4 regions of the Pseudomonas atacamensis genome follow, and region 3 is predicted to be linked to each of the others. Evidence: predicted binding sites of a transcription regulator. Region 3 holds the regulator's gene; each other region holds the start of a gene.

Evidence for each region. The regulator sigma-54, encoded in region 3, starts transcription at its own class of promoters, with help from an activator protein. The targets are predictions, from matches to a motif close to ANTGGCATNNANNTTGCTNT.
Region 1: the regulator sigma-54 is predicted to act here: its motif matches at 5,713-5,732, upstream of flgB (flagellar basal body rod protein FlgB).
Region 2: the regulator sigma-54 is predicted to act here: its motif matches at 4,109-4,128, upstream of JWU58_RS04935 (pilin).
Region 4: the regulator sigma-54 is predicted to act here: its motif matches at 5,327-5,346, upstream of glnK (P-II family nitrogen regulator).

What each region holds. Positions count from the first base shown of each region.
Region 1 is NZ_CP070503.1:1,665,216-1,672,970, forward strand. It holds gene JWU58_RS07630 (MFS transporter) at 1-834, shown strand, start outside; gene JWU58_RS07635 (flagellar brake protein) at 908-1,654, opposite strand; gene JWU58_RS07640 (flagella synthesis protein FlgN) at 1,747-2,214, opposite strand; gene flgM (flagellar biosynthesis anti-sigma factor FlgM) at 2,263-2,589, opposite strand; gene flgA (flagellar basal body P-ring formation chaperone FlgA) at 2,752-3,513, opposite strand; gene JWU58_RS07655 (chemotaxis protein CheV) at 3,596-4,528, shown strand; gene cheR (protein-glutamate O-methyltransferase CheR) at 4,575-5,402, shown strand; gene flgB (flagellar basal body rod protein FlgB) at 5,773-6,183, shown strand; gene flgC (flagellar basal body rod protein FlgC) at 6,187-6,630, shown strand; gene flgD (flagellar hook assembly protein FlgD) at 6,646-7,374, shown strand; gene flgE (flagellar hook protein FlgE) at 7,406-7,755, shown strand, end outside.
Region 2 is NZ_CP070503.1:1,053,553-1,061,307, forward strand. It holds gene coaE (dephospho-CoA kinase) at 1-160, opposite strand, end outside; gene JWU58_RS04920 (prepilin peptidase) at 157-1,029, opposite strand; gene JWU58_RS04925 (type II secretion system F family protein) at 1,031-2,248, opposite strand; gene pilB (type IV-A pilus assembly ATPase PilB) at 2,251-3,948, opposite strand; gene JWU58_RS04935 (pilin) at 4,175-4,612, shown strand; gene JWU58_RS04940 (BON domain-containing protein) at 4,912-5,265, shown strand; gene JWU58_RS04945 (DUF2845 domain-containing protein) at 5,530-5,829, opposite strand; gene JWU58_RS04950 (DUF748 domain-containing protein) at 5,826-7,755, opposite strand, start outside.
Region 3 is NZ_CP070503.1:5,075,342-5,083,096, reverse strand. It holds gene rapZ (RNase adapter RapZ) at 1-93, opposite strand, end outside; gene ptsN (PTS IIA-like nitrogen regulatory protein PtsN) at 96-560, opposite strand; gene hpf (ribosome hibernation-promoting factor, HPF/YfiA family) at 573-881, opposite strand; gene JWU58_RS23225 (RNA polymerase factor sigma-54) at 955-2,445, opposite strand; gene lptB (LPS export ABC transporter ATP-binding protein) at 2,612-3,337, opposite strand; gene lptA (lipopolysaccharide transport periplasmic protein LptA) at 3,337-3,882, opposite strand; gene lptC (LPS export ABC transporter periplasmic protein LptC) at 3,869-4,441, opposite strand; gene JWU58_RS23205 (KdsC family phosphatase) at 4,450-4,974, opposite strand; gene JWU58_RS23200 (KpsF/GutQ family sugar-phosphate isomerase) at 4,974-5,948, opposite strand; gene JWU58_RS23195 (ATP-binding cassette domain-containing protein) at 6,221-7,030, shown strand; gene mlaE (lipid asymmetry maintenance ABC transporter permease subunit MlaE) at 7,030-7,755, shown strand, end outside.
Region 4 is NZ_CP070503.1:353,185-360,939, forward strand. It holds gene JWU58_RS01590 (methyl-accepting chemotaxis protein) at 1-749, shown strand, start outside; gene JWU58_RS01595 (aldose 1-epimerase family protein) at 945-2,159, shown strand; gene JWU58_RS01600 (YifB family Mg chelatase-like AAA ATPase) at 2,156-3,649, opposite strand; gene JWU58_RS01605 (hypothetical protein) at 3,822-3,992, opposite strand; gene JWU58_RS01610 (HigA family addiction module antitoxin) at 4,397-4,666, shown strand; gene JWU58_RS01615 (accessory factor UbiK family protein) at 4,875-5,135, opposite strand; gene glnK (P-II family nitrogen regulator) at 5,530-5,868, shown strand; gene JWU58_RS01625 (ammonium transporter) at 5,906-7,243, shown strand; gene JWU58_RS01630 (secondary thiamine-phosphate synthase enzyme YjbQ) at 7,459-7,755, shown strand, end outside.

The DNA.
Region 1 (7,755 bases), 2.5 Mb from region 3:
CACCCGGCGCCTCTGCACCCGGCGCCGATGGAGCCGCGATTCTTTATCAAGCGTGTGCCGCAATCGCTGAGCACGGTGCTCGGCGCCGGTCTGATCATCGGTTCGTTCTACGGTCTGGCGCCGCTGTATGCCTCGCAACAGGGGCTGACGACCGAGCAGGTCGGTCTGTTCATGGGTAGCTGCATTTTTGCCGGTCTGCTGGTGCAGTGGCCGTTGGGCTGGTTGTCCGACCGTTATGACCGCGCGCTGCTGATCCGCTGCTTTGCCGGGTTTCTGGCGGTGGCGGCGTTGCCGTTGGCGATCATGCCGCAGGTGCCGCTGGAGGTGCTGTTCGTCGTCGGCTTCTTCTGTTCGCTGGTGCAGTTTTGTCTGTATCCGCTGGCGGTGGCGTTTTCCAACGACCACGTCGAAGGCGATCGCCGGGTGTCGCTGACCGCCATGTTGCTGGTGACTTACGGCGTCGGCGCGAGCATCGGGCCGCTGCTGGCGGGCGTGCTGATGAAGTTTCTCGGCAGTCAGAGCCTGTATGCGTTCTTCAGTTTCTTCGCGTTGGTGCTGGTCTGGCGGATCCGTCCGAAAGCAGTGACCAACCTGCACCAGGTAGACGACGCACCGCTGCATCACGTGGCAATGCCGGACAGCATGTCGAGCTCGCCGCTGGTGGCGGCGCTTGACCCGCGTGTCGATGAGCAGGTGGTGCAGGAGCAGATGGTGCAGGATCCGGCGCCGGTCAATCCTGAGCCCGAGGCGCAGCCGGAAGCTGTCGTTGAAACCGAACCCAATAGTGCTGATGACGACAAGCCTGCGCCGGATATCAGTGGCGGCAGGCCATGAACGGAAGATAAACATCGGCGCATAAAAAAGGGCAGTCCCGCACAGGACTGCCCTTTTTATTGATCGCTGCGACTCAGAGATCGTCTTTGTCGAAACGCCGTGCTTCACGCTGCAACTGGTAAACAAAACGCTCGACGTTGCGCGCAGCCTGGCCACTGATGTTGTGGAAGCGCAGACCGGCGAAGGTGATGTTGAGTTTTTCTTCGAAATGCAAATAGCGCAGCTCGACCGACGTCGGCTGGTTGCCGAACAGCGGCGGGGCGATCAGACGATCATAGACCTGGCCCAGTTGCAGGCGATCAGTGATGTCGCCTTCGAAACGGAATTTGCAACCGGTCGCAGAAATATCCAGCAGCTTGCCGTGCAGAGGAACCTTGAGCTTTTCGCCGCCCAGTTCAACGCTGACCAGATCGGTGAGCTTTAACGCAGCGCGGAAGGCGTTACGGCGCTGGTGATAGACCACTTCGCTCGGCAGGTCGCCGGTGTAGAAACGGTCACCGTCGGATTCTTCGATATTCAGCGTGCCGTTGCATTCCCAGGCGATGCGCACGCCGTCATGAAAGCCTTCGACCTTGAACGGTTCGCCAGCCTGGAGGAAGCGCTCGCCGTCGCGCGGGATCATTTCGTCCAGGGCGATCGTCGCGGTTTCGCGGTCGACCTTGATCAGGTAGCTCTGAAAGCGCTGGCTGCGTTCATGGAAGGTGATGATCAGCGGATCGTGGCTGTCTTGCAGCTGGCGCAGGTTGCTGGAGATTTCCAGTGGCGTGGTGAGCACCTTCGGAGGCTGCGGAGCATCATCCGCGCTTAGGGTGTTGGACACGGTTCTTCAATCTCCAGACAAAATAAGACTACGACTGGCCAGTATTTTGCCAGCATGTTGCGCAAGTGGATAGTGCAGTGCCAGCGAATGGCTCATGCCTGGCTGAGCGTTCGCGGCTTGACCGGTTTGGCAAAGGTGCCGCTGGCGTCGTACAGCGCTGGCGGCTCACCGCCGGTGAGGATCTTCAGCTGGTTGGCCGTAGTCGCCTGCTGGATCTGGATCGACTGGCCGTTCTTGATGTTGGCTGCCTGGCATTGGGCGATCAGCGCGGTCAGGGCATCGCCCTGGGTCAGCAACTGGTCGCCAATGCTCGACTGGCTGGCCAGTTGCTCAAGACCTGTGCGATCAGTCGGCAGGTTGAGGCTGGCGAGGATTTCGCTGCGCTTGCGGCCATGCTGCTCGAGCAGAATGATCAACGCTTGCTTGGTCGCCAGAATTTCTTCCAGCAACGGCATGTCGCGACCATGCAAAGCGAGGGATTCGGTTTGCAATAACTCCAGCAATTGTTGCGCTGGAGCAAAGTCGTCGTTGATCAGTTGCAATAAGTTAGTGTCGTGCATGGCTGGCCTTGGGGTTTAAGCGTCCAAAAGCCTGGCGCCGGCAAAAGCCTAGCGCTGGGCTTCGAAGTTGAGCAGTTTGCTGGCTACACGGTTGCTGTCGACTTTATAGCTGCCATCGGCAATCGCGGCTTTCAACTCGGCCACACGGGCTTTGTCGACAGCAGGCTGATCGCGCAGCTTGTCAGTGACCTTCTGCAACTGTTGAGCCTCATTGCTGAGGTGTACCGACTCCCCGCTTTTGGCGACATTGGCCTGTTCGGCCTGGGTATTCAGCGGCGCGGAGGGGCTGTTTTCAGCGCTTTCCTTGGCGTTGCTGGTACGTGTGCTGCCGGTTAGTGACGAGGAACTGTTCAATCGGTTGAAATCGATAACCATGATAAAAAACCTCTGGGAATTTGGACGCTTGCCATGTTTTCGGCTATCCCCTGAAAAACTTTAGGCCCAATCAACCATAAGCTTGCATGCGCCGTTGCGAGACCTGCTGCGGCACAGTTTAGGGAAGCGACGGGATCGGCGCCAGTTTTCTCCACGAGGCTTTTACATGGCCACTTCGACCTGTCCCGGCGCAATCACCTGCGCCTTGATAACTCTTTGAGAATTAAGGTTTTTTACTCGAATCTGTTCTTTCATGCCGCCATTGGAGAGCGCTTCCCCCGGCATGCGTACGGCAAGGGTGCCGCTGCGCGCAGTGATCACCACCTGGTCACCCTTGCGCACCACTTCGGCCTGTTCCAGATGCACCAGTGTGATGACCTGATCGGCGACCGTTGGTCGGGTAAGTTTCTGCCCGATCGCTTCGTCGACCGAGGTCAGGAAACCCTGATTGATCGTGCTGACGTCGCGCTCGCGCAAGGTCACATCCTGCGGCTCGATAATGCCGGCGCGTTTCAGCGGACGAGTGGTCGTCACGATCTCGCGAAACAGGCGGACTTGAGCGGGTACGAACACCGTCCAGGGCGAACTGCCTTCGCAGCGAACCTTCACCGTGACGCGGCCCAGCGGGCGTGCCGGGCTCTCCAGTGTGGCTGTCAATTCCTTGTCGCACATGGGCATGCGCATGCGCGGGTCGAGCTGGTTGACTTCGATTTCGTAGCGGCCTTCGGTTTGACTGGAAGCCAAATAGTCTTCTACGGTGAATTCAAGAAAGCCCTGAGTCACGCCGATAAGCATATCAGGCAAGGTAACCGCATCTGCATGGGCAGGACTGCCAGCAAGCGAGCAGCAAACGGCGGCCACCGCGCAAAGCCCTTTGCGAAGGGTAGATGTCAGGCGTCGGGAAAATGTCGTTTGAGCGTTCATACGAGTTAAAAAGCAAGCGCCGTGCCGTTTAGCAATGAATGTGCGTCGCAACAACACTTGGCGTTGGTGTAGGAGTCTGGGCATGGCTGGTGTAATGGATTCGGTGAACCAGCGCACGCAACTGGTAGGGCAGAATCGCCTCGAGCTGCTGTTGTTCCGTCTCGACGGGCCGCAGCTCTACGGGATCAACGTGTTCAAGGTACGGGAAGTGTTGCAGTGCCCGTCCCTGACGTTGATGCCCAAATCCAGTCCTGTCGTGTGCGGGGTAGCGAATATACGGGGAGCGACCATTCCGATCCTGGATCTGGCAATGGCAACGGGCTCCGGTGCGTTGAAAGACAAGAACAGTCCGTTCGTGATCATCACGGAGTACAACACCAAGACCCAGGGTTTCCTGGTCCGCTCGGTGGAGCGCATCGTCAACATGAACTGGGAAGAGATCCATCCGCCACCCAAGGGTACCGGTCGCGATCACTACCTGACCGCTGTGACTCGGGTCGACAACCAGTTGGTCGAAATCATCGACGTCGAGAAGGTGCTGGCCGAAGTGGCGCCGACGCCGGAAGCGATTTCGGTGGGCGTGGTCGATGTCGAGACGCAGACCAAGGCGTTGTCGCTGCGGGTGCTGACGGTCGATGACTCGTCGGTGGCGCGCAAGCAGGTCACGCGTTGTCTGCAGACCATCGGTGTCGAAGTGGTGGCGCTGAACGACGGCAAGCAGGCGCTGGATTACCTGCGCAAGCTGGTCGACGAGGGCAAGAAGCCGGAAGAAGAGTTCCTGATGATGATTTCCGACATCGAGATGCCGGAGATGGACGGGTACACCCTGACGGCGGAAATCCGCGGCGACGCACGCATGCAAAAGCTCCATATCATCCTGCATACTTCGTTGTCGGGGGTATTCAATCAGGCGATGGTGAAGAAAGTCGGTGCTGATGACTTCCTGGCCAAATTCCGTCCTGATGACCTCGCATCCCGGGTAGTCGACCGGATCAAAGCAGCAGATATCAGCTAGGGGCCTTCTGCCCCTGGCGGTCAACACGATTTAAGAGGCGGCATCATTGTCTACGGGTAATTTGGATTTCGAACAGTTCCGGGTCTTCCTGGAAAAAGCCTGTGGCATTCTGCTCGGTGAAAACAAGCAGTATCTGGTCTCGAGCCGTCTCAACAAACTGATGGAGCAGCAAGGCATCAAGTCCCTGGGCGAGCTGGTGCAGCGCATCCAGACCCAGCCGCGCAGCGGTTTGCGCGAGCAGGTGGTCGATGCCATGACGACTAACGAAACCCTGTGGTTTCGCGACACCTATCCGTTTGAAGTCTTGAAGAACAAGGTACTGCCGGAAGCGATCAAGGCCAGCCCCAACCAGCGTCTGCGGATCTGGTCGGCGGCCTGCTCGTCGGGACAGGAACCGTACTCGCTGTCGATGTCGATCGACGAGTTCGAGCGCAGCAACCTGGGTCAGTTGAAGATGGGTGTGCAGATCGTTGCCACCGATCTGTCGGGCCTGATGCTCAACAACTGCAAGACCGGCGAGTACGACAGCCTGGCGATCGGTCGCGGTCTGTCGCCGGAACGCCTGCAACGCTACTTCGACCCGAAAGGGCCGGGGCGCTGGGTGGTCAAGGCGCCGATCAAGAGCCGGGTGGAATTCCGCTCGTTCAACCTGCTCGACAGTTACGCAGCGCTGGGCAAATTCGACATCGTGTTCTGCCGCAACGTGCTGATCTACTTCTCTGCCGAAGTGAAGAAGGACATCCTGTTGCGCATTCACAGCACGTTGAAGCCGGGCGGGTACCTGTTCCTTGGCGCTTCGGAAGCGCTGAACGGATTGCCGGATCATTACCAGATGGTTCAGTGCAGCCCGGGGATTATTTACAAGGCGAAATAAGCGGTTTGCAGTGATACAAAAAACGGGAGGCCCCAAAAGGCCTGCCGTTTTTTTGTGCCCGAATTATTTCCACGAACACCACGAACCCCCTGTGGGAGCGAGCCTGCTCGCGAAAGCGGTCTGTCCATAAGACAGTTGGCGCCTGACACGCCGCCTTCGCGAGCAGGCTCGCTCCCACAGGGATCTGCGCTGGCCTGGCAAGGACGGCAAGCGGCAGAAAAGCGGCATCCGGCGGTAACCGGTTGCCGCTTTTCTGGCATTGCCGCTTAGCCTGTTCGGCGCAAAGCCCCGGAATACGGGGCTTTGTTCATTTGGCACGGCGCTTGCTAAAGCTCAGATACGAAAAACCGGTCACCTGAAGGTTCCCGACATGAGCATCAGCTTCGACAAAGCGCTGGGCATTCACGAAAAGGCATTGGGCTTCCGCGCCCAGCGTGCCGAAGTGCTGGCCAACAACATCGCCAACGCCGACACCCCGAACTACAAGGCGCGGGATCTGGATTTCTCCAAAGTGCTCGAAGCACAGACCGAGAAGACCAAGACCGGCGGCCACTTTGCCCTGAACATGACCAACAGCCGGCACATCGAGGCTGAAGGGCTGGGCAATGGCGACGAGTCGCTGATGTATCGCACGCCGATGCAGCCTTCGATCGACCAGAACACCGTCGACGCTCAACTGGAACAGTCGAACTACGCGGAGAACGCCGTCGGCTTCCAGGCCAGCTTCACCTTGCTCAACAGCAAATTCAAAGGGCTGGTGTCAGCCCTGCGCGGAGAATAATCCATGTCCCTGTCCAGCGTTTTCAACATTGCCGGCAGCGGCATGAGCGCGCAGACCACGCGTCTGAACACCGTGGCCTCGAACATCGCCAACGCCGAAACCGTTTCGTCGAGCATCGACCAGACCTACCGCGCCCGTCATCCGGTATTCGCCACCATGTTCCAGGGCGGCCAGGCTGGCGGCAGCAATTCGCTGTTCCAGAACCAGGACGCGGCCGGGCAGGGCGTGCAGGTGCTCGGCGTCGTCGAAGACCAGAGCAACCTCGAAGCGCGCTACGAGCCGAACCATCCGGCCGCCGACGCCAAGGGCTACGTCTACTACCCGAACGTCAACGTGGTGGAAGAAATGGCTGACATGATTTCCGCGAGCCGCTCGTTCCAGACCAACGCGGAAATGATGAACACCGCCAAAACCATGATGCAGAAGGTACTGACCCTCGGTCAGTAATAAGGGGCGACTGCCATGAGCGTTACGGATACCACCAGCAGCCTGAGCATGAACGACATCCTGGCCAACTCATCGAAGAAGGCCAGCAGCACTACGTCAGGCGGCATCGCTTCGGCGACCAACAGTGCCACCGGCGGCCAGGCGCTGGGCAAGGATGCTTTCCTGCAACTGCTGGTCACCCAGCTGAAAAACCAGAACCCGCTCGACCCGCAGGACAACAGCGCGTTCGTTGCGCAACTGGCGCAGTTCAGCAGCCTTGAAGGCATCACCACGTTGAACTCCACCGTCAGTGGCCTTGCCGGCAACTACAACTCGTCGCAGGCGCTGCAAGCGTCGTCGCTGGTCGGTCGCAACGTGATCGTGCAGACCAACACCGCCCAGCTCGATGACCCGAGCAAAGGTCTGACCGGTTCGGTCACCGTGCCGTCGTCGATTGCCGGCGGCACCGTGACCATCACCGACAAGGACGGCAAAACCGTGCGCACCATCGATCTGGGCAGCCGCGCTGCCGGCGATGCCAGCTTCACTTGGGACGGCAAGGACACCGCCGGCACCGTGGTTCCGGTCGGCACTTACACGTTCAAGGCCAACGCACCGATCAACGGCACCGCGACGGACCTGGCGACTTATCTGCCAGCGACCGTCAACAGCGTGACGATCAGCCAGACCGGTGGCGAGCTGATGCTCAACCTGGCCGGCAAGGGCACCGTTGCCCTGTCCAAAGTACAAACCATTGGTATATAGAGCCGACTAACCCGGCATAAAGGAGTGGAATATGTCTTTCAATATCGGCCTTAGCGGTCTCTATGCCGCCAACAAACAACTCGACGTCACCGGCAACAACATCGCCAACGTCGCCACCGCCGGTTTCAAATCCTCGCGCGCAGAGTTCGAAGACGTCTATTCGTCGACTCGTCTGGGCAGCGGCAGCAAAGTGATCGGCAACGGCGTACGCCTGGCCAACGTTTCCCAGCAGTTCACCCAGGGTGACATCAACAACACTGGCAACGTGCTGGACATGGGCATCAACGGTTCCGGCTTCTTCACCATGAGCAACAACGGCTCGATCTCGTACACCCGTGCCGGTACGTTCAAGGTCGACAACGCCGGTTACATCACCAACAC
Region 2 (7,755 bases), 1.9 Mb from region 3:
CCAGCGCCGGACGCCCCGGTTCGACTACCCAGCGCGCCGCATGATCGGCATCCACCACGTGCACGCCGAGGTCGATGAAGTGCTGCGCCGCCGCGCTTTTGCCGCTGCCGATGCCGCCGGTCAGGCCGAGGATCCAGGGTTTTTCCACAGGGGTATTCATTTCAAACCGACAGACTGCCAATAGAAGTCGGTTATTTGACCACCCCAGAGCAAGGCAATCCAGCCGGCAATTGCCAGAAAGGGTCCGAAGGGGATCGGCGTCGAGGTTGCCTGGGCGCGCAGACGCAGCATGACGACGCCCAAAATCGCTCCCACCAAGGATGACAACAGAATCGTCAGCGGCAGAATCTGCCAGCCACCCCAAGCGCCAAGCAAGGCCAGCAGCTTGAAATCGCCATGACCGATGCCGTCCTTGCCGGTGAGCAGTTTGAACAGCCAGAACACCGACCACAGCGCCAGATAACCCGCGACCGCACCCCACAACGCATCGGGCAACGCCACGAACACGCCGAAGCTGTTGACGATCAGCCCCAGCCACAGCAGCGGTAGCACCAGCACATCGGGCAGCAGCTGATGTTCGCAGTCGATCAGACTCATCGCCAGCAAGCCCCACGTCAGCAAGATCAGCAAGCCCGCCGGCCAGCCGAAGCCCAGATGCCAGGCGATGAATGCCGACAGCAGGCCGCAGGCCAGTTCGGTCAGCGGGTAGCGTTTACTGATCGGCGCCGAACAGGCCGAGCAGCGCCCGCGCAGCAGCAGATAACTGAGCAGCGGAATGTTTTCCCACGGGCGGATCCGGTGTCCGCAATGCGGGCACGCGGAGTGCGGCAGCATCAGGTTGTAGGTCGGCACGGGCGTTTCGCTGGGCAGGCCGAGCACATCATGGGCTTGCTGGCGCCAGTCGCGCTCGAGCATTTTCGGCAGGCGCCAGACCACAACATTGAGGAAGCTGCCGACCACCAGCCCGAGCAGCAGCGCGCTGACCGCAAAGGCCAGCGGATACACAGCAAACAGTTCATCGATAGGCATGTCAGATCGCTGAGCCGAGTTGGAAGATCGGCAGGTACATGGCCACCACCAGTCCACCGACGATGACCCCCAGCACCACCATGATGAACGGCTCCATCAGGCTGGTGAGGTTGTCGACCATGTTATCGACTTCCGCTTCATAAAAACCGGCGACCTTGTCGAGCATGTCATCCAGTGCGCCCGATTCCTCGCCGATGGCGGTCATCTGCACCGCCATGTTCGGAAATACACCGGTGCTGCGCATCGAAAAATTCAGCTGCATGCCGGTCGAGACGTCCTGCCGCACGCGCAGCACCGCGCGCTTGAACACCACGTTGCCGGTGGCGCCGGCGACCGAATCCAGCGCTTCCACCAATGGCACCCCGGCGGCGAAAGTGGTCGACAGGGTGCGGGCAAAGCGGGCAACGGCGGACTTGTACATCAAGGTGCCCACCAGTGGCAGCTTCAGCAGCCAGGCATCGCGCCGGTCGCGCAGGGCCTGCGAAGTCTTCAACGCGTGGCGAGTGCCGAAAAACGCTGCCACCAGCGCAAAAAGAATCGCCCACCACCACTGCTGCATGAATTCCGACAGGCTGATGATCATCAGGGTGAAGCCCGGCAGTTCGGCGCCGAACCCGGAGAATACCGACTGGAACTGCGGCACTACCTTGACCAGCAGAATGCCGGTCACCACCGCCGCCACCAGCACCACGGCGGTGGGGTAGGTCATGGCCTTCTTGATCTTGGCCTTGAGCGCTTCGCTTTTTTCCTTATAGGTCGCGACCCGTTCGAGCAAAGTGTCGAGGGCACCAGACTGTTCGCCGGCGTCGACCAGGTTGCAGTACAACTCGTCGAAGTATTGCGGCTTCTTGCGCAGGGCCGTGGCGAAGCTGTTACCGGCGGCGACCTCCTGTTTGACCTCGTCGACCAGCTTGCGCATGGCCGGGTTTTCGAAGCCCTCGCCGATGATGTCGAAGGACTGCAACAGCGGTACACCGGCCTTCATCATCGTTGCCATCTGCCGGGTGAACAGGGCGATGTCCTGCGGTTTGATGCGTTTGCCCAAGCTCAGCAGGGAAGCGGATTTCTTGCGCACCTTGCCCGGGTTGATCCCTTGTTTGCGCAGCTGTGCCTTGATCAGTGCGGGGTTCTGCCCGCTCAACTCGCCGCTGACTTTACTGCCTTTGCGGTCGGTGCCTTCCCAGGCGTAAACGCTGACTTTCGCTGCCTTGACCGCCATGTTCAATCCTTGGTGACCCGGTTGATTTCCTCAAGGCTGGTGATGCCTTGCATCGCCTTGTGCAGCCCGGAGGTGCGCAGATCGGCGAAACCGTCGCGGCGCATCTGAATGTCGATTTCCAGCGAATTGCCCTCGGCCATGATCAGCCGTTGCAGGTCCGGTGTGTTCTTTACCACTTCATAAATCCCCACGCGTCCTTTGTAACCGCCATTGCAGTGATCGCAACCGACCGGCTCGTAGATCGTGAAATGGCCGATGCGTTCCTCGGGGAAGCCTTCCTTGAGCAAGGTTTCGTGCGGGATTTCCAGCGGCCGCTTGCAGTGTGCGCACAACTTGCGCGCCAGGCGCTGGGCGATGATCAGGCTGACCGAGGTGGCAATGTTGAAACCGGGAATGCCCATGTTGTGCAGGCGCGTGAGGGTTTCCGCTGCGCTGTTGGTGTGCAGGGTCGACAGCACCAGGTGGCCGGTCTGCGCGGCCTTGATCGCGATCTCGGCGGTTTCCAGATCGCGGATCTCGCCGACCATGATCACGTCCGGGTCCTGACGCAGAAATGAGCGCAGCGCCTGGGCGAAGTCCAGCCCTTGGCGGGGATTGACGTTGACTTGGTTGATGCCTTCCATGTTGATTTCCACCGGGTCTTCGGCGGTGGAAATGTTGATGTCGACGGTGTTGAGAATGTTCAGCCCGGTGTACAGCGACACGGTTTTACCGGAACCGGTGGGGCCGGTGACCAGAATCATCCCTTGCGGCTGTTTCAGCGCGGCCAGGTACAAGGCTTTTTGTTCGGCTTCGTAGCCCAGCGCATCGATGCCCATTTGTGCACTGGACGGGTCGAGAATCCGGATCACCACTTTTTCGCCCCACAGGGTCGGCAGGGTGTTGACGCGAAAATCGATGGATTTGCTTTTCGACAGGCGCATCTTGATCCGCCCGTCCTGGGGTTTGCGTCGTTCGGAAATGTCCAGACTGGCCATGACCTTCAAACGTGCGGCAATACGCCCGGACAACTGGATCGGCGGCTTGGCGACCTCGCGCAGCATGCCGTCGGTGCGCATGCGCACCCGATAGTTTTTTTCGTACGGCTCGAAATGCAGGTCGGAGGAGCCACTCTTGATCGCATCGAGCAGCATCTTGTGCACGAAGCGTACGACCGGGGCATCGTCGGCATCGAGGCCGATCACGTCCTGTTTGTTGTCATCAATGGACTCGACGTCGAGGCCGTCGAGATCGACATCGGCCATTTCCTCCAGGCCCGAGGCGTGGCTGTCGAAGAACTTGTCGATGGCGTCGCTGAGTTTGTCGTCCTCGACCAGAATCGCTTCGGTGCTCAGGCCGGTGCTGAACTGGATGTCGCTGATCGCCTGCTGATTGCTCGGGTCGGAAAGGCCCACGAACAGTTTGTTGCCGCGCCGCCACAAGGGCAGGGCGCAATGCTGACGAACCAGTTTTTCACTGACCAGCCCCTTGGGCTGAGTCTCCTTGTCGAGGCAATGCAGATCGAGCAGGGCCATGCCGAAATGTTCCGAGGCGATCTCGGCAATTTGCCGGCTGTTGACCAGTTTGTTGTGCACCAGGTAATTGACCAGCGACACGCGATTGCGCTGGGCCTGCGCCCAGGATTGCCGGGCACTTGTTTCCGTGAGCAGTTCGGCCTGGACCAATTGCTTGGCCAGACCGCTCAGAGCGATGTCATTCATGGGGATTCCGCACGCTTGCCGTTCATGACTTATAGCCTAGTCAAGTGACAGCGCCAAACACGGCCGGTGCAGGTGACAAAAAGTGTCAGATAGTGCGGTTGCGGGTTGTAGGAAACGGCGCAGAAAATTGCGCGCGCCCAGCAGGCGGGGCCTGAAAGGCGTTGGCATGGGCTGTGCTGAGCCCTGTTCAGATCATGAGATTTCGACTCATGCATGGAGCGTGTCTATGAAAAAACAACAAGGTTTCACATTGATCGAGCTGCTGATCGTCGTGGCGATCATCGGCATTCTGGCGACTATCGCCCTGCCTCAGTATTCGAAGTATCAGGCGCGGTCGAAGGTGACGGCGGGGTTGGCGGAGATTACTGCGCTGAAGGTTCCCTTTGAAGATACGATCAATCAGGGAACGGCCCCGGATATCACTAATGTGGCCAACGGTACGACGACAACTTCCAACTGCACGTTGGCGGTTACAGGCACGGCGGCGACAGGCGCAGGTACGATCACCTGCACCTTGTTGAACGCTCCGGGGCCGGTGCTGGGCAAAACCATTACGCTTACCCGTTCCGGCGCCGCCACCGGTAACACATCGGGTGCCTGGACATGCGGAACGACGGTCAACGCTGACTATTCTCCGCGCGGCTGCACTGCGAGCGGTACGTAACTCGGTTCGCGCCTGAAGCCAAAATGCCCCGCACTGCGGGGCATTTTCGTATCGCCACCTCTTCACAAAAGCTCCAATAATTTCAGCAGCTTATGAACTTTCCGAAAAACCGCAACTTGCATGCGAAGATTCAGCGAGTCATGCATTTTGCATGAAAACGAAAATCAGTGTTTTTCATAACTTGTTGTTTTAAAAGGATTTTATGCGACTGAAAAAGTTGGCACAGCGTTCGCAATATCTCCGGTAACCCTGCTGACAAGCGTTACAGCAGACTTCCAGTAAAAACAGGAGTTACTCGTATGAAGAAGTTCGCTATCACTGCCGCTGCTACCGCTCTGACCCTGACCATGGCTGGTGGCGCTTTCGCCCAGTCCGCTCAGGCTACCCAAGCGCCAATGGTTCTGGCTGCCGGTGAAGTTACCGAAATGAAACAAGATACCAGCGACACCTGGATCACCACCAAGGTCAAAGCTGACCTGGTTACCGAAAAAGGCATTCCAGGCACCGACATCAAAGTCGAAACCAACAAGGGTGTAGTTTCCCTGTCGTCGACCACTGCGGTAACCGAGTCGCAGAAAGAAGTCGCCGTAGGCATTGCCAAGAAAATCAAAGGCGTTAAAGCGGTCTCCGCTGATGGCCTGAAAGCCGAGTAAGGCAAGACTTCTCGCCTGAACCGGGAGAAGACGCGACAGACGGGCCGAGCAATACGTCTGCCGCAACTTTAGAGTTCATGCGAACGGTCACACGGATGTGACCATTACAGGCCCCGGCACTTGTGTCGGGGCCTGTTCTATTTTGGGCAATACCAATGTGGGAGCGAGCCTGCTCGCGAATGCGTAGTGTCAGCCGACAAGTTCGTCAGTAGACAGAGCGTATTCGCGAGCAGGCTCGCTCCCACAGGGTGAATTTCTTTCGGCTTAGTTACCGCGTTTGCTGTTGATCTGCCGCAAGCGATTACCTTCGAAGCGCAGGTACTGGTACATGCCGTTGTTCGGGCCGTAGGTCCATTCCTCGACCTGAAACTCTTCGCGGCGATTGGCGCTGCGCTTGTAGCCGAGCACGTCGCGACTGACCGGCTCGCCGCATTTTTGCAGCACCTCGCTTGTGCGGTCGCCGAGGCTGATCAACTGGCTGCCGCAGCGCAATGTATCCGAAGCCGACACGTGGCCGGCGGCGCAGGTCAGAACGAGCACAGCCAGCCAGTTACGCACGGTCATTCTGCATCCAGGTGCATTTGCGTGACCACGCGGCCGTCGCTTTCGGCCTCGCCGAGGTTGGCGTCGATGAAGTACACGCGGTCATCTTCGAGCTTGCCCTTGTCGACCAGGTAATCCTTGATGGTGCTGGCGCGATCCTGGCCCAACTGTCGCAACAGCACCTCGCTGCCGCTCCAGAACGCGATCACGCCCTGGCGCATTTTCGCCGTGCGTTCTTCCTTGCCGAGGTCTTTCCATTCTGCCGGTGGCTGGGTTTTCAGGCGGGTGCGGTAAATCCCTTCGAGCAATGCGCCTTTCTCGCCTTCGGGCACTTGCAGCAGCGAGGCCTGGGCCGGGACCTTGTCGCCACGGCGCTGGAGCATCTTGTAGTAGTTGTATTGGTATTCGCGTTCCAGACGTTGCTCGGCCAGCAGTGGCCCATCACTGCTCTTCGCGGCAGTGCCTTCGATTTCCAGGCGCAGCGCCGGACGTTCCTTGAGCGCTTGCGACAGTTTCACCAGCGCCGCTTCGGCGTCTTTGCTCAGATCGCTGGAGCCCGGCGCGAAGGACACCGTGCCGAGGTCTTCGGAGCCGCCGCCACTGACCAGCCCGCCGATCATCTTGAACGGCGCGGCGGCCGCTTTGACGATCAAATTGCGCAGGGTCTGCCAGACGATCGGCATGACGCTGAACTGTGGATTATTCAGGTCGCCGGTCACTGGCAATTCGATGGAAATCTTGCCGTCGACGTCCTTGAGCAGGGCGATCGCCAGTTTCAGCGGCAGACTCACTGCATCAGGGCTGTCGACCTTCTCGCCCAGTTGCAGTTGCTCGACGACGACTTTGTTCTCGGCTTTCAGTTGGCCTTTGGTGATCAGGTAGTGCAGATCAAGGTTGAGCCGGCCCTTGCGGATGCGGTAGCCGGCGAATTTGCCGGAGTAGGGCGTCAGGGTCGTCAGTTCGACGCGCTTGAAACTGGTGGCGATGTCGAGGCTGGCCATCGGGTCGAACGGATTGACCGCACCCTTGATGGTCACCGGCGCATAGCGGTCGACCTTGCCTTTGATGTCGACGCTTGCCGGCTTCGCCTGACGACTGTCGATGGTGCCGATCTGACCGTTGAGCTGTTGCACGGCGGTGGCGAAATTCGGCGTCAGGCTGAAGTCGGCGAAGTTGGCCGAGCCGTCGTTGATCGCAATCGCACCGATGTGAATGCCCAACGGTTTGTCCTTGCCGGCCGGTTTGGCTCCGGCAGGTTTGGTGCCGCTGTCGGCCGGTTGCGGGATCAGCAGGTCGTCGACGTTGGTGGTGCGATCGTCGTTGATCATGAAGCGCACATACGGCTGCAACAGGTTGACCTTGTCAATCGACAGACTATCGCCGTGCTGATAGTTGATGCCGTCGACCACGACTTGCTGCCATTTGAGGAAGTCGCGGGTCTTCAGCGTATCGAGGGTGTGCAGTTGATCGATCTGCGCGCGGCCGGTGACGCTGAGGGCCAGTGGCTCGGTGCTCTTCAGGTTGACCTTGAGGTCACTGCCGAGCATGCCGCTGCGCAGTTCCAGGCGAATGAACGGGTTGATATAGGACTGCGCGACACGCAGGTCGACGTCCTCGGTTTTCACGTTGAGCTGTGCGTTGACCGGGGCCAGATTGACCGTGCCGTCTGCGCTGATCTTGCCTTGCTTGCCCAGACCGCTGTCGAGCTTGAGCTTGAAAGGCGAGCCGTTGAGGCTGTCGAAATCCTGCAAGTCGACGTTCAGCGGGGTGATGTCCAGCGCCACCGCCGGTTGCGCCGAGCGGTCAGCGAGATGAACCGTGTAGTTGCGCAGTTGCACATCCTTGACCAGCACCTGCCATGGCTTGCTCGGGGCGCTTGGCTCAGGTTTCGGCGAGTCGGCGGCGGCCGGTGTATCCGTAGGTTCGGCAGCGGCTTTGGCCGCCGGT
Region 3 (7,755 bases):
ATTGTCGATGCAGTAGTAGCCGTTGTCCTCAAGGACATTCAGGGCGGTACTTTTACCCGAGCCCGAACGGCCACTGACAATGATCAAGCGCATGATTAGTGCCCGTTCTGCTCGTCCAGTACAACCTGGTACAAGGCTTCGTTGCTCGCGGCGCTGCGTAACTTGTCACGCACTTCCTTGCGGTCGAGCATGCTGGCGATCTGGCGCAACAACTCCAGATGCGCGTCGGTCGCGGCTTCCGGGACCAGCAGCACGAACAGCAGGTCCACCGGAGCGCCGTCGATGGCATCGAAATCAATCGGAGCTTCGAGGTGCAGCAGGGCGCTGACCGGCGCCGTGCAGCTCTTGAGGCGGCAGTGGGGAATGGCGATGCCGTTACCAAAACCGGTGGAGCCGAGTTTTTCACGGGCGATCAACGCCTCGAAGACGTCCTGCATCGCCAGATCCGGCACTTCGCGGTGGATCAGGTTGGCAATCTGTTCGAGGGCTTTTTTCTTGCTGCCGCCCGGCGCGTTCACTTGGGAACGGCCGGGGGTCAGGATGGTTTCAAGTCGGATCATGGGATAGGGGTGTTAACGACCGGTCGCGCCCTGGAGGAGGCTCTGGGTCTTTTCCTTATGCTTTTTGAGTTGGCGATCCAGCTTGTCGGTAAGTGAGTCGATCGCAGCGTACATGTCGGTATCTTCTGCGTTGGCAACTACTTCTCCGCCGGGTATATGCAGTGTGGCTTCAATCTTCTGCTGCAGTTTTTCGACGCACATCGTGACTTGCACGTTAGTGATTTTGTCGAAATGCCTCTCCAATCGGTCGAGTTTTTCCTCGATGTAGGAACGCAGAGGTTCGGTCACTTCCAGTTGGTGTCCACTGATGTTGACTTGCATACAGCTTCTCCTTCGTTGCCAGTGCATAAAGCGGCAGGCCGAAAAGCCTGCCACTGGAACGCTGTAACGTGGCTTACATCAACCGCTTGCGTTCGCTCGAAGGCGCGATTCCGAGGGATTCGCGGTACTTGGCGACGGTGCGGCGAGCCACCTGAATGCCTTGTGCCTCCAGTAAACCAGCGATCTTGCTGTCACTCAACGGCTTTTTCTGATTTTCCGCGGCCACCAGTTTTTTGATGATCGCGCGGATCGCCGTGGACGAGCATTCGCCGCCTTCGGAGGTGCTGACGTGGCTGGAGAAAAAGTATTTCAGCTCATAAATACCGCGCGGGGTATGCATGAATTTCTGCGTGGTCACCCGGGAAATCGTCGATTCGTGCATGCCGACCGCTTCGGCGATGTCATGCAATACCAACGGCTTCATCGCTTCGTCGCCGTATTCGAGGAAGCCGCGCTGATGTTCGACGATCTGCGTGGCCACTTTCATCAGGGTTTCGTTGCGGCTCTGCAGGCTCTTGATGAACCAGCGGGCTTCCTGCAACTGGTTACGCATGAAGGTGTTGTCGGCGCTGGTGTCGGCACGCTTAACAAACCCGGCGTACTGGGCATTGACGCGCAGGCGTGGCACCGATTCCTGGTTCAGCTCGACCAGCCAGCGCTCGTTGTCCTTGCGCACGATCACATCGGGAATGACGTATTCGGCTTCGGTTGATTCGATCTGCGAGCCCGGACGCGGATTGAGGCTCTGTACCAGCTCGATGACCTGACGCAGCTCGTCTTCCTTGAGCTTCATGCGGCGCATCAACTGGCTGTAATCGCGACTGCCGAGCAGGTCGATGTAATCGGCGACCAGACGCTTGGCCTCGGTCAGCCACGGCGTCTTCGCGGGCAACTGACGCAATTGCAGCAGCAGGCATTCGCTGAGGTTGCGGGCGCCGATCCCGGCGGGCTCGAATTGCTGGATGCGATGCAGGACGGCTTCGATCTCGTCGAGCTCGATGTCCAGTTCAGGATCGAACGCTTCAAGAATTTCTTCGAGGGTTTCGTCCAGATAGCCCTGATTGTTGATGCAGTCGATCAGGGTCACGGCGATCAGGCGATCGGTGTCGGACATCGGCGCCAGGTTCAGTTGCCAGAGCAGATGGCTCTGCAGGCTCTCGCCGGCGGATGTGCGGGTGGTGAAATCCCACTCGTCGTCATCGCTGCTCGGCAGGCTGCTGGCGCTGGTCTGGTAGACGTCTTCCCAAGCGGTATCCACCGGCAGTTCGTTGGGGATGCGCTCGTTCCATTCGCCATCCTCGAGGTTGTCCACCGTCGGGGCGGTTTCCTGGTAGGAGGGTTCCTGGATTTCGGCGGGCTTCTGTTCGGCGTTGTCGGCCAGAGGATCGGCGTTGTCGAAGTCGTCGCCTTCTTCCTGGCGCTCGAGCATCGGATTGGATTCCAGAGCCTCCTGGATCTCCTGTTGCAGGTCCAGGGTCGACAATTGGAGCAGGCGGATGGCCTGTTGCAGCTGCGGTGTCATCGTCAGCTGCTGGCCCATTCTCAAGACTAGCGATGGTTTCATGGCAGGGGCTTAACACCTTATTCGCCGGCGCTTTGCGCCATCCACTACAGGGCGCCGAAGCGCCAAACTTAAGCAAATTATATGCCTGAAACTGAAGTGTTTGCCTAGAGCGCTGTAACAATTAAAGCGGATAAATGCGCCTTGAATCGATACAGCGCTGTCGCGCTTACAGGCGGAACTCGTGACCCAGATACACTTCCTTGACCAGATCGTTGGCCAGGATGGTCTCGGCATCACCTTCGGCGATCAGTTGACCGTCGTTGACGATGTAAGCGGTTTCGCAGATATCCAGGGTCTCACGGACGTTGTGGTCGGTGATCAGCACACCGATGCCCTTGGCCTTGAGGTGGTGGATGATCTGCTTGATGTCGCCGACCGAGATCGGGTCGACACCGGCGAACGGTTCGTCGAGCAGGATGAATTTCGGCGCAGTGGCCAGGGCACGAGCGATTTCCACCCGGCGGCGCTCACCACCGGACAGGCTCATGCCGAGGTTGTCGCGGATGTGGCTGATGTGGAATTCCTGCAGCAGGCTTTCCAGCTCCTTGCGCCGACCGGCCTTGTCGAGTTCAGGGCGAGTCTCGAGGATCGCCATGATGTTGTCGGCGACTGACAGTTTGCGGAAGATCGACGCTTCTTGCGGCAGATAGCCGATACCGGCCTTGGCGCGGCCGTGCATCGGCTGGTGGCTGACGTCCAGATCATCGATCAGCACACGGCCCTGATCCGCCTGCACCAGGCCAACGATCATGTAGAAGCACGTGGTCTTGCCGGCGCCGTTCGGGCCGAGCAAGCCGACGATCTGCCCGCTGTCGATCGACAGGCTGACGTCACGCACGACCTGGCGGCTTTTATAGGCCTTGGCCAGGTGCTGAGCTTTCAGAGTTGCCATTACTGGGATTTCTCTTCGGTTTTCTTCTTCGGCTGGATCACCATGTCGATGCGCGGGCGCGATTCGGTGACCTTGCTGCCCGTGGCGCGACCGGCGCTGGCCAGTTTCTTCACGGTGTCGTAGACGATTTTTTCGCCCTGGGTGACGTTGTTATCCTTGTCGATAACCTTGGCCTTGTCGATCAGCACCACCCGATTCTGCTGGGCGTGGTATTGAATCGTCACGCCGTAGCCCTTGACCGGGTTGGCGTCGCCCTGGGTCTGCAACTGCTCGAAATAGGCCAGGTTGCCGACCGAGGTCACCACATCGATGTCGCCATTGGGCGCGCGCGTCATGGTCACGGTGTTGCCTTTAACGATCATCGAGCCTTGGGTAATGATCACGTCACCTTTATAGGTGGCAATGCCATTCTTGTCGTCCAGTTGGGCGTCGTCGGCCTGAATGCGGATAGGCTGCTGCTGATCGTTCGGCAGGGACCAGGCGCTCGCGCTTCCCAGTGCTGCGCCCAGACTGAGCAAAATAGGGAGGGTTTTAACGAGCCTCATACTGTCCTCTTACGTTCGATTGCAGGTGTATCCTGCTGTCCTTCAGGTACGCTTTCATTCCGACGCCAGTCGATACACCGCCAGCGCCCTCGATTCTAACGGGTTGCGCAGTCTGCGCATATTCCTGCTGCGGGAACACGGTCATGCGGGTGCTGGTGATCAGGGTGCCGCGCTGTTTCTCGTCGGTGCGCTGTACGCGTACCGAGTCGATCAATTCCACTTCGGTACCGCCGGAATTCACTTCGCCGCGCTCACTGGTCACGTGCCACGGGAAGTCGGTGCCGCGATACATGTTCAAGTCAGGCTTGGTTACCAGAGTGACATCGGTAGCCTTGACGTGCTCGGCCTTGTCGGAGGTCATCTCGTACTGCACCTTGCCGTCGGGCAGGTACTGAATGGTGTGCGTGTTGGTCGCGTACCAGTCGATCGGATTCTCGGCCGCCGAAACCGGTGGCTTGTCGAGGAAGCGTTCCGGGCTGATGTTCCAATAGCCGACCGCAGCGAAAATCGCCGCGATGCAGCCGAACAGCAGGAAGTTGCGAAACTTTTTGCTAAACATGGTCAGGCTCACAGGTACGCGGCGTTGGCCGCTTCGAGGCGGCCCTGGGCGCGCAGGATCAATTCGCAGAATTCACGGGCGGCACCTTCGCCGCCACGGGCGCGGGTAACGCCGTGGGCGTGTTCGCGGACGAAATCGGCAGCGTTGGCCACCGCCATGCCCAGCCCAACACGGCGGATCACCGGCAAGTCTGGCAGATCGTCACCGAGATAGGCGACTTCTTCATAGCTTAGGCCCAGTTGCGCGAGCAGACCGTCGAGTACCACCAGTTTGTCCTCGCGCCCCTGAAACAGATGCGGGATGCCGAGGTTCTTCGCGCGGCGCTCGACCACCGGGGTCTTGCGACCACTGATGATCGCCGTCTGCACGCCGGCATTCATCAGCATCTTGATGCCTTGGCCGTCGAGGGTGTTGAAGGTCTTGAACTCGCTGCCGTCTTCGAGGAAGTACAGGCGGCCGTCGGTGAGCACACCGTCGACGTCGAATACTGCCAGTTTGATCGCTTTGCCGCGTTGCAGCAGATCGTTGCTCATTACATGACTCCTGCGCGCAGCAGATCGGAGAGGTTGAAGGCGCCGATCGGGCGATCCTCCTCGTCGACGACTACCAGGGCGTTGATTCGATGGTCTTCCATGATTTTCAGGGCTTCGGCGGCGAGCATGTCGGGCCGGGCGGTCTTGCCGTGTGCAGTCATCACCTGGTCGATGGTGGCGCTGCGGATGTCGATGGCGCGATCCAGGGTGCGGCGCAAATCACCGTCAGTGAAGATCCCGGCGAGCTTGCCATCGGCTTCAATAATAGCGGTCATGCCCAGACCTTTACGAGTCATCTCCATCAGCGCGTCCTTGAGCAGGGTACCGCGTTGTACCTGCGGCAGCTCCTGCCCGGCGTGCATGACGTTTTCGACTTTCAGCAGCAGGCGACGGCCAAGGGCGCCACCCGGATGCGAAAAGGCAAAATCTTCAGCGGTGAAACCACGCGCTTCCAGCAAGGCCACGGCCAGAGCGTCGCCCATGACCAGCGCGGCCGTGGTCGAAGAGGTCGGCGCCAGATTCAGCGGGCAGGCTTCGTGCTCGACATGCACATTGAGATTGACCTCCGCAGCCTTCGCCAGTGGCGACTGTGGATTGCCGGTGACGCTGATCAGCTGGATACCCAAGCGTTTGATCAACGGCAGCAGAGTCACGATTTCATTGGTCGAACCAGAGTTCGACAGGGCCAGGATCACGTCGTCGCGGGTGATCATGCCCATGTCGCCATGGCTGGCTTCGGCCGGATGCACGAAAAACGCCGGGGTGCCGGTGCTGGCCAGGGTGGCGGCGATCTTGTTGCCGATATGCCCGGATTTACCCATGCCGACCACGACCACGCGGCCCTTGCTGGCCAGAATCATCTCGCAAGCGCGTACGAAATCGGCGTCGATATGGGCCATCAAGCCTTGGACGGCTTCCACTTCGAGGCGGATGGTGCGTTGTGCCGATTGAATCAGGTCGCGGGTTTTGCTCATGTCAGAATCGTATGGGCCGATGAAAAGGCGGCGATTATAGCGGTTATGTGGCAAAGCCTCACGCAAGTTCGACGTGCTTTGTCATTACTGGTTACCAAAACCCTCTGAAACTCGCTCGGGCCCTCTTCAGTCGGCGATCTTGGCCGGGTTCTCGCTTGGGCGCTCAGCCTTTGCAGTGATATAGTTCGCCGCCAGTTCGGCCTGCCCGGGATGCAGGTGTTTCCGAGGAAAGTCTGGCATCCCAGTGAGAGGCTGCATCGCAAGGAGTTTAGATGAGTGCCGATAACGCCTACGCGGTCGAGCTGAAGGGAGTCTCCTTCAAGCGCGGTGCGCGGAGCATTTTCAATAACGTCGATATCCGCATCCCGCGCGGCAAGGTCACCGGCATCATGGGGCCTTCCGGCTGCGGCAAGACCACGCTGCTGCGCCTGATGGGCGCGCAGTTGCGGCCGTCCGGCGGCGAAGTCTGGGTCAACGGGCAGAACCTGCCGACGCTGTCGCGCAGCGATCTGTTCGATGCGCGCAAGCACATGGGCGTGCTGTTTCAGAGCGGTGCGCTGTTTACCGATCTCGATGTGTTCGAGAACGTGGCCTTTCCGCTGCGGGTGCACACGCAACTGCCGGAAGACATGATTCGCGACATCGTCCTGCTGAAATTACAGGCCGTGGGGCTGCGTGGCGCCATCGAGCTGATGCCGGACGAACTGTCCGGCGGCATGAAGCGCCGTGTAGCATTGGCCCGGGCGATTGCCCTCGACCCGCAGATTCTCATGTACGACGAGCCCTTCGTGGGCCAGGACCCGATCGCCATGGGCGTGTTGGTGCGCCTGATCCGCCTGCTCAACGATGCTCTGGGCATCACCAGCATCGTGGTTTCGCACGATCTGGCGGAAACCGCGAGCATTGCCGACTACATCTATGTAGTGGGCGATGGTCAGGTGCTGGGTCAAGGCACACCGGATGAGCTGATGAATTCCGATGATCCGCGTATCCGCCAGTTCATGACCGGTGATCCCGATGGCCCGGTGCCGTATCACTTTCCAGCGACGGATTACCGCGCAGATCTTCTGGGGAAGCGTTGATGCGCAGAATTTCATTGATGGAACGCCTGCGTCGGTTCGGCGAATCGGCGATCGACGCGGTTGCAGTGTTTGGTCGAGCGACCCTGTTCCTGTTTCACGCCCTGCTGGGCCGTGGCGGTATCAGCGGTGGTTTCGGCCTGCTGGTCAAGCAGCTGCATTCGGTCGGCGTCATGTCGCTGGTGATCATCGTGGTCTCCGGCATTTTCATCGGCATGGTCCTGGCGTTGCAGGGCTTCAGCATTCTTTCCAGCTATGGTTCAGAGCAGGCAGTGGGGCAGATGGTCGCCCTGACGCTGCTGCGTGAACTGGGGCCGGTGGTCACCGCCTTGCTGTTTGCCGGGCGCGCCGGTTCGGCGTTGACCGCCGAGATCGGCAACATGAAATCCACCGAGCAGTTGTCCAGCCTGGAAATGATCGGTGTCGATCCGCTCAAGTACATCATTGCCCCGCGCCTGTGGGCCGGCTTCATTTCCCTGCCGGTGCTGGCGATGATCTTCAGCGTCGTCGGCATCTGGGGCGGTTCGTGGGTGGCAGTCGACTGGCTGGGCGTTTATGAAGGCTCGTACTGGGCGAACATGCAGAACAGCGTGAACTTCACCAGTGACGTGCTCAATGGCGTGATCAAAAGTGTCGTTTTCGCCTTTGTGGTGACCTGGATCGCCGTATTCCAAGGCTATGACTGTGAGCCCACTTCCGAGGGGATCAGTCGTGCCACCACCAAGACC
Region 4 (7,755 bases), 1.2 Mb from region 3:
AGCAGCAGTCGGGCGAAATCACCAGCATGGCCGGCGCCGTGGAAGAGTTCAGCGCCACCTCGCTGAACATTGCCGACAACATGGGCGCGACCCAGCGCCTGGCGCAGGAAAACGCTCAGCAGACCCAGATCGGCCGCAGCTCGATGGAAGAAGCGTCGTCGTCGCTGGAGCAGATCGCCGGCGCGCTGAACAGCACCGCCAGCGTGATCAACACGCTGGGGCAGCGCTCGCAGGAAATCGGCGGCATCGTGGGTGTGATCACCTCCATCGCCGAGCAGACCAACCTTCTGGCACTTAACGCAGCAATCGAAGCTGCCCGTGCTGGTGAGCAGGGGCGCGGTTTTGCCGTGGTCGCGGACGAAGTGCGCAGCCTCGCCTCGCGTACCCGTCAGGCGACCGATGAAATTTCCAGCATGATCCACAGCATTCAGCAGGAAACCGGCAACGCGATCAGCACCATGGAGCAGGGCAATGTGCTGATGCAGGAAGGCCTGTCGCGCAACGCCAACGTCGCCTCGGCGCTGGCGCGGATCGATGAGCAGAGCCGTTCGGCAGGCCAGCAGTTCGCCGCGATCACCACCGCCACTCAGGAACAAAGCAGCACTGCGACGTTGCTGAGCAGCAATTTGCAAAGCATCGCCTTGGCCAACAGCGAGCAGCGTGAGGTGGTGTCAAACCTGGCTGTCACCGCTAAAGAGCTGGAGAAGCTGGCGGCGGATCTGCGTTCCGAGGTTGACCGCTTCCGCTGATGTGTCGTTGAAACAGTTTTCGCGAGCAAGCTCGCTCCCACAGTTTCCGCGGTCGTTCACAAATCGTGTGAGCAGCCGAAAATCCGGTGGGAGCGAGCTTGCTCGCGAATGCTCCGGCACAAACCGGTTTTTGCACTTGCTGAAACGTTTCCGCAGCGCTATAAAAATGGCACAACTCCAATAAAGGCTGCTGCCATGACCCCGCTCAAACTCCTCGTCGCCCTCGGCGCATTCTCTGCCGCTTCCCACGCCGTGGCCTGGGACTATGTCCTGCTCGACGCCAACACTCCGGCAAAAAACTGGACGATCACCAGTGAGCAACTCGGCGTAAAAACCGCCAAACCGTTTTCCGTGACCCTGCGTACCCTGCATGGTGGTCGTCAGGAGGGCGTCAGCATTGTCGATATCGATAACGGCACGATGAAACTCTCGGTAGTGCCGACCCGTGGCATGAACGTGTTGCAGGCTTCGGTGGGCGACGTGCGGATGGGCTGGGACTCGCCGGTCAAGGACGTGGTCAACCCGGCGTTCATCGAACTCAACGGTCGCGGTGGCCTGGGCTGGCTCGAAGGTTTCAATGAACTGGTCACCCGTTGCGGTTACGAGTGGGTTGGCCATCCCGGCATGGACAACGGCGAATTGCTGACCTTGCACGGTCGCGCCGCCAACATCCCGGCCAGCACCGTCACTTTGCACATCGACGAGAAGCCGCCGTATGCCATCACGCTGCGTGGCGAGCTGAAAGAGCAGGCATTCAAGAAAGTCGATTTCTCGGTAGCGACCGAACTTGTCACCGAACCGGGCAGCGCCAGCTTCGCCCTCAACGACACCCTGACCAACAACGGCGACTATGCGAAGGAATATCAGGCGCTGTATCACAGCAACTTCAGCACGCCGTTTCTCGAGCAGGGCGCAAAATTCGCAGCGCCGGTGAAGCAGGTTTCGCCGTTCAACGACAAGGCCAAGGGCGATCTGCCCGACTGGCAGACCTATCGCGGGCCAACCAAGGACTACGACGAAACTGTCTACAACGTCGTGCCGTATGCGGACGCCAAGGGTGACACCCTCACCGTGCTGCACAACAAGGCCGGTAGCCTCGGCGTATCCGTTGGCTTCAACACTCAGCAGTTGCCAGTGTTTTCGCTGTGGAAAAACACCGACACCCAAGGGCAGGGCTACGTCACCGGGCTGGAGCCGGGAACCAGTTTTTCCTACAACCGTCGCTATCAGCGGCCGTTGAATCTGGTGCCGACCATTGCGCCGAAAGAACATAAACAGTTCCAGATCAGCTACAGCCTGCTGGCCGACAAAGGGGCGGTGGACAAGGCCCTCAAGCGCGTGACCGAGATTCAGGCCGGGCGCGACACTGAAGTGCGCCAGGCACCGCTGGTTGATCTGACTGAGCATTAAGGTGTCGCCGGCCGGTATTGCAGTGCCTCGGCCAGATGCTCGCGGGTAATCGCATCGGCCTGTTCAAGATCCGCCAGCGTGCGCGCGACCTTGAGCAGGCGATGCGCCGAGCGCAGCGACAGGATCAGTCGCTCGCAGGCCGCCTCCAGCCATATCTCGTCAGCTGTGGATAACTTGCAGTGACGCTTGAGCCCCGGCAGATCGAGAAACGCATTGGCACAGCCCTGACGTTTCTGCTGACGCTCCCGCGCTTCCGCCACCAACGCCGCAGCGCTGGCGCTGTTTTCGCCTGGCTTGGCTGCCGGATTCAAGGCGGTTGCCTCCCGCGCGACGGTCAGGTGCAGATCAATCCGATCCAGCAGCGGCCCTGACAGCTTGTTGCGATAGCGCTGGACCATGTCCGGTGTGCACGAGCATTTGCCGCTGGGTTCGCCAAGATATCCACAGGGACACGGATTCATCGCTGCCACCAGTTGAAACCGTGCGGGGAAACGCACGCGATCCTTGGCCCGAGCGATGACGATATGCCCGGACTCCAACGGCTCGCGCAGCACTTCCAGAACCTTGCGATCAAACTCCGGCAACTCATCGAGAAACAGTACGCCATGGTGGGCGAGGGTGATTTCGCCGGGTTGCGGTTTCGAGCTGCCACCGACCAATGCCGGCCCTGAAGCCGAATGGTGCGGTTGCCTGAACGGCCGCTGCGGCCAGTGAGTCAAGGGAACCCCGCTGGCCACCGATTGAATCGCTGCCACTTCCAGCGCCTCGCATTCGGATAGCGGCGGCAATAATCCTGGCAGACGACTGGCCAGCAGCGTCTTGCCGGTTCCCGGAGGCCCGCTGAACAACAAGTTGTGCGCCCCCGCTGCGGCAATCAGCAGTGCGCGTTTGGCGGCTGTCTGCCCCTGCACCTCGTTGAGGTCGGGATAGGGTTTGGCGGCATGCATCAAGCCATCTGATGTGTACGGCTCGACCGGCGTGTGCCCATTGAAATGCGCCACCGCTTCCAGCAAGTGATCGACTGCGAACACTTTCAGCCCCGAAGCCAGGCACGCCTCTTCCGCATTCGCTCGAGGCACCACCAACGCCCGCCCGGCCTTGCGCGCCGCCAGTGCCGCCGGCAGCACGCCACGCACTGGTCGCACGGCACCGGACAATGCCAATTCACCCAGACATTCCACCTCGTCCAGCGTCAGACACGGCACCTGCACGCTGGCCGACAAAATCCCCAAGGCAATTGCCAGATCGAAGCGCCCGCCATCCTTGGGCAGATCCGCCGGCGCCAGATTCAAGGTGATCCGCCGCGCCGGAAATTGCAGCCCGGAATTGATGATCGCACTGCGCACCCGATCCTTGCTCTCCTTCACCGCCGCCTCGGGCAGGCCGACCATGGTCAGCGACGGCAGACCGTTGGCCAGATGGACTTCGACGGTGACAGCGGGGGCTTCCACGCCAATCTGGGCGCGACTGTGGACAATGGAGAGGGACATGGTCGTTCCTTGAGCTGAATCGGGGAGCCGCTTCCTGCGGGTTTTTGAAGGGTAGTCTGGGGAGAGAGCGTTGGTCGGACAGTTTTAAGGGCGAACTTTCACTGGATGTTGCTGAAGGCACTAATCCTCAGGCATAAAAAAACCGCCTGTCAGGCGGTCATTTTTGCGGTACTCAGGTTCCACCACCGGCGAGCCAACCATCGGGCTCCATTTCCTTGCCATAGGTCGCGGCTACTTTCAGAAAATGCCGCTGGCTGGCTGAAACTCTGTCCGGCAAACCGAGTGCCCCGGTACCTGGTTTGGAAACCCGTGCCGGTTGGGTTTTCTGCTTCTTCTGCTTCATAAACACCTCACGTGCCGGGATGCTTGATTCGATCTTATTGGGCTTCTACCGGCCAGCGCGCCGCCTGGCTCAAGCGCTGGCCCACATGTAACAGCAACTTCAATAAATCGCCGTTGGTTGGCTGACATATTTCCAGCCAAACGGAGTGCTTCGAGGTGCAAATCAACAATCTGAAATAGCTTTTCCTTCCTCTTCTTATCCTTCAGATATCTCCATCTTGATGGGCGTATTTCGTTTGCCAATGTAATGACATGCGTAAGGGCTGCGTAACTGGGCGCAAACGCTGATGTTTGTAGGACTATGCCCTAATAGATGTAGGACGCCGGCGAAAGGTTTCGACGGTCTGGTATCGCGGAGTCGGATGCTCCAGTTTGGCCACTCAATGCAGCTTCTGGAGGCGAAAAATGGACCGCAATGGTATGCGCCCGATTCATCCGGGCGAGGTTCTGAATAAGGAATTCATGGAGCCGTTGAGCATGACCGTCATGGATCTGGCCATGCCCACGAAATGGCCCGAAAGCGAGATCGAAGAGCTTGTGAAATGCCAGCTCAGGATCTGCACCGATCTGGCAATCAGCCTTGCCACTCATCTCAACACTACGCCTGAGTTCTGGATGAATCTCCAATCGACTTACGATTTGCGCAGGGCCCAGCTCCGGCATGCGGGCTTATAGCGATTGCAGCATCCGCGAAGCCCTTTTCCACCATGGCCCTGCCCGGGGCGCCAAACCCGCTGCTGAACATTCAGCATCAGATGAGCTTAGAAACTTGGGCTTTTGGCGCAATCGGACGGCGGTCATAAAGGTTGTAGCACGTTGCGGGGATGGTTGAAGGGCTGAAGATCAAAAGATCGCAGCCTTCGGCAGCTCCAGGAGGCGCGAATTATTCAGCGGGCGGTGTCAGTTTCGCTTCCATCTCGGCGACTTTGGCTTCGAGGCTTTCGAGGCGGGCGCGCGTGCGAGCCAACACCACCATCTGACTATCAAACTCTTCCCGGCTGACCAGATCGAGTTTGCTGAAGGCACTTTGCAGCAGCATTTTGAACTGGCTTTCGATTTCGGCTTTCGGCAGCGGGGTATCGCCGCTGAACAGGCGGGAGGCGGTGCCGCTCAGGGCGTCGAGGAAGTCTTTGGGCGCGAGCATGGGAAATGTCCTGGAAACAATGGCCGGCAGTGTATCACGCAGTGTCTATAGTCAATCCCGTTGCACGGATGCACGCTTTTCGCGCAGGGGGACGGACGGTGGCGCACCGTTGTTGTGCGTATCGGCAAAAGCTTTTCTGCCCGAGCGCGTGCAACACGGGCCAAGAGATTGAAATGCAGGGTTTTTGCCGAGCTGGCAAGGTTTCTGCTTAGTCACCCTCGACCCATGCACTGATGCAGTCGCTGTGACGAATGCAGTGCGGCAGACGAAGCGGGGAGTTTCGTCTGATGCGGTTAGCTGGCGTCAACGATGCGTTACAAAGCCAGGCACTGCGCTTAGACTTGAGACGGGTTTGTTTTCCTGGGGCAAGTCCACCAATTCGGGAGAGAGTTTCATGAAGCTAGTCACTGCCATCATCAAGCCGTTCAAGTTGGACGACGTGCGCGAGTCGCTGTCCGAAATCGGCGTGCAGGGCATTACCGTCACTGAAGTCAAAGGCTTCGGCCGGCAGAAGGGTCACACCGAGCTGTATCGCGGCGCGGAATATGTGGTCGATTTTCTGCCCAAGGTGAAAATCGACGTGGCCATCGACGACAAGGATCTGGATCGGGTTATCGAGGCGATAACCAAAGCGGCCAACACCGGCAAGATCGGTGACGGCAAGATCTTCGTGGTCAATCTGGAACAGGCGATCCGCATCCGTACCGGCGAAACCGATACCGACGCGATCTAAGCGCCGCCACAAACCCAACGCCCCAGGAGAAAACAATATGACTCTGCGTAAATTCGCAGGGCTAGGCGCCCTGTTGTCCATCGTAATGCCCGGCATCGCCATGGCGGCAGACGAAGTGGCAGCGCCAGCCCTCAATTCCGGCGACACCGCCTGGATGCTCACCTCGACAGCGCTCGTGCTGTTCATGACCATTCCCGGCCTGGCGCTGTTCTACGGCGGTATGGTTCGCTCGAAAAACATTCTTTCCGTGCTGATGCAGTGCTTCGCCATTACCGGCCTGATCAGCATCCTGTGGGTCATTTATGGCTACAGCATTGCCTTCGACACCACCGGCATGGAACAGGGCGTCGTCAACTTCAATTCGTTCTTCGGCGGCATGGGCAAGGCGTTCCTCGCTGGTGTCACGCCTTCGAGCATCACCGGCCCGGCGGCGCTGTTCCCTGAGGCGGTGTTCATCACCTTCCAGATGACCTTCGCGATCATCACCCCGGCGCTGATCGTCGGTGCGTTCGCCGAGCGCATGAAGTTCTCCGCGATGCTGATCTTCATGGGTATCTGGTTCACTCTGGTTTATGCACCGATCGCGCACATGGTCTGGTCCGGTAACGGCGGCCTGATGTGGGACTGGGGCGTGCTCGACTTCGCTGGCGGCACCGTGGTGCACATCAACGCCGGTATCGCCGGTCTGGTCGCGTGCCTGGTGCTGGGCAAGCGCAAAGGCTTCCCGACCACACCAATGGCTCCGCATAATCTCGGCTACACGCTGATGGGCGCGGCGATGCTGTGGGTCGGCTGGTTCGGCTTCAACGCCGGTTCCGCTGCGGCTGCCAACGGCACTGCCGGTATGGCCATGCTGGTTACCCAGATCGCCACTGCCGCTGCCGCACTGGGCTGGATGTTTGCCGAGTGGGTCACCCACGGCAAGCCAAGCGCACTGGGCATCGCTTCGGGTGTGGTCGCCGGTCTGGTCGCGATCACTCCGGCCGCTGGCACCGTGGGCCCGATGGGTGCACTGGTGATCGGTCTGGCCGCAGGCGTGGTGTGCTTCTTCTGCGCCACCACCCTGAAACGCAAACTCGGCTATGACGATTCCCTGGACGCCTTCGGCGTGCACGGCATCGGCGGTATCCTCGGCGCGATCCTCACCGGTGTGTTTGCCGCACCGGCACTGGGCGGCTTCGGCACCGTGACTGACATCGGCGCGCAGGTCTGGATCCAGATCAAAGGCGTCGGCTTCACGGTGATCTACACCGCGATCGTCACCTTCATCATCCTCAAGGTGCTGGACGCCGTCATGGGTCTGCGCGTAACCGAGGAAGAAGAGTCGGTCGGCCTCGATCTGGCACAACACAACGAACGCGGCTACAACCTGTAAGTACGCGCGATAAAAAAATTGCCCGGTTCGCCGGGCATTTTTTTGTCCGGGATTTGTCATTCAGGGAGCGGCGGAAAGGATTTTTCTTACGGCTTTGGTCGTCTTTACGACGAGGCTTTTTCTGCGGGCAATCGCTTACATCGCTGCAGGAATATTAGGGCCTTTGTTTTTTTTCAGAGCACGCTAGAATGCGCCCCGAACGAGCGGAGAACTGTGTGTGGCAACAGACTCTGATAACCCTGCGGGCAAGGCCCCGGGGCTTTCATCTGGTGACGGACGAGTTGCTCGCAGGCTTGCCTGAACTCAAGGCCTGTCGGGTCGGTCTGTTGCATTTGTGGCTGCAGCACACGTCGGCGTCGTTGACCATCAACGAGAACGCCGATCCGGCAGTTCGTCGCGACTTCGAACGATTTTTCAATCGTCTGATCCCACAAGGAACAGACGGCTACGAGCACAACGACGAAGGCCCGGATGATCTCCCGGCGCACTTCAAGGCCAGCGTGCTCGGTTGC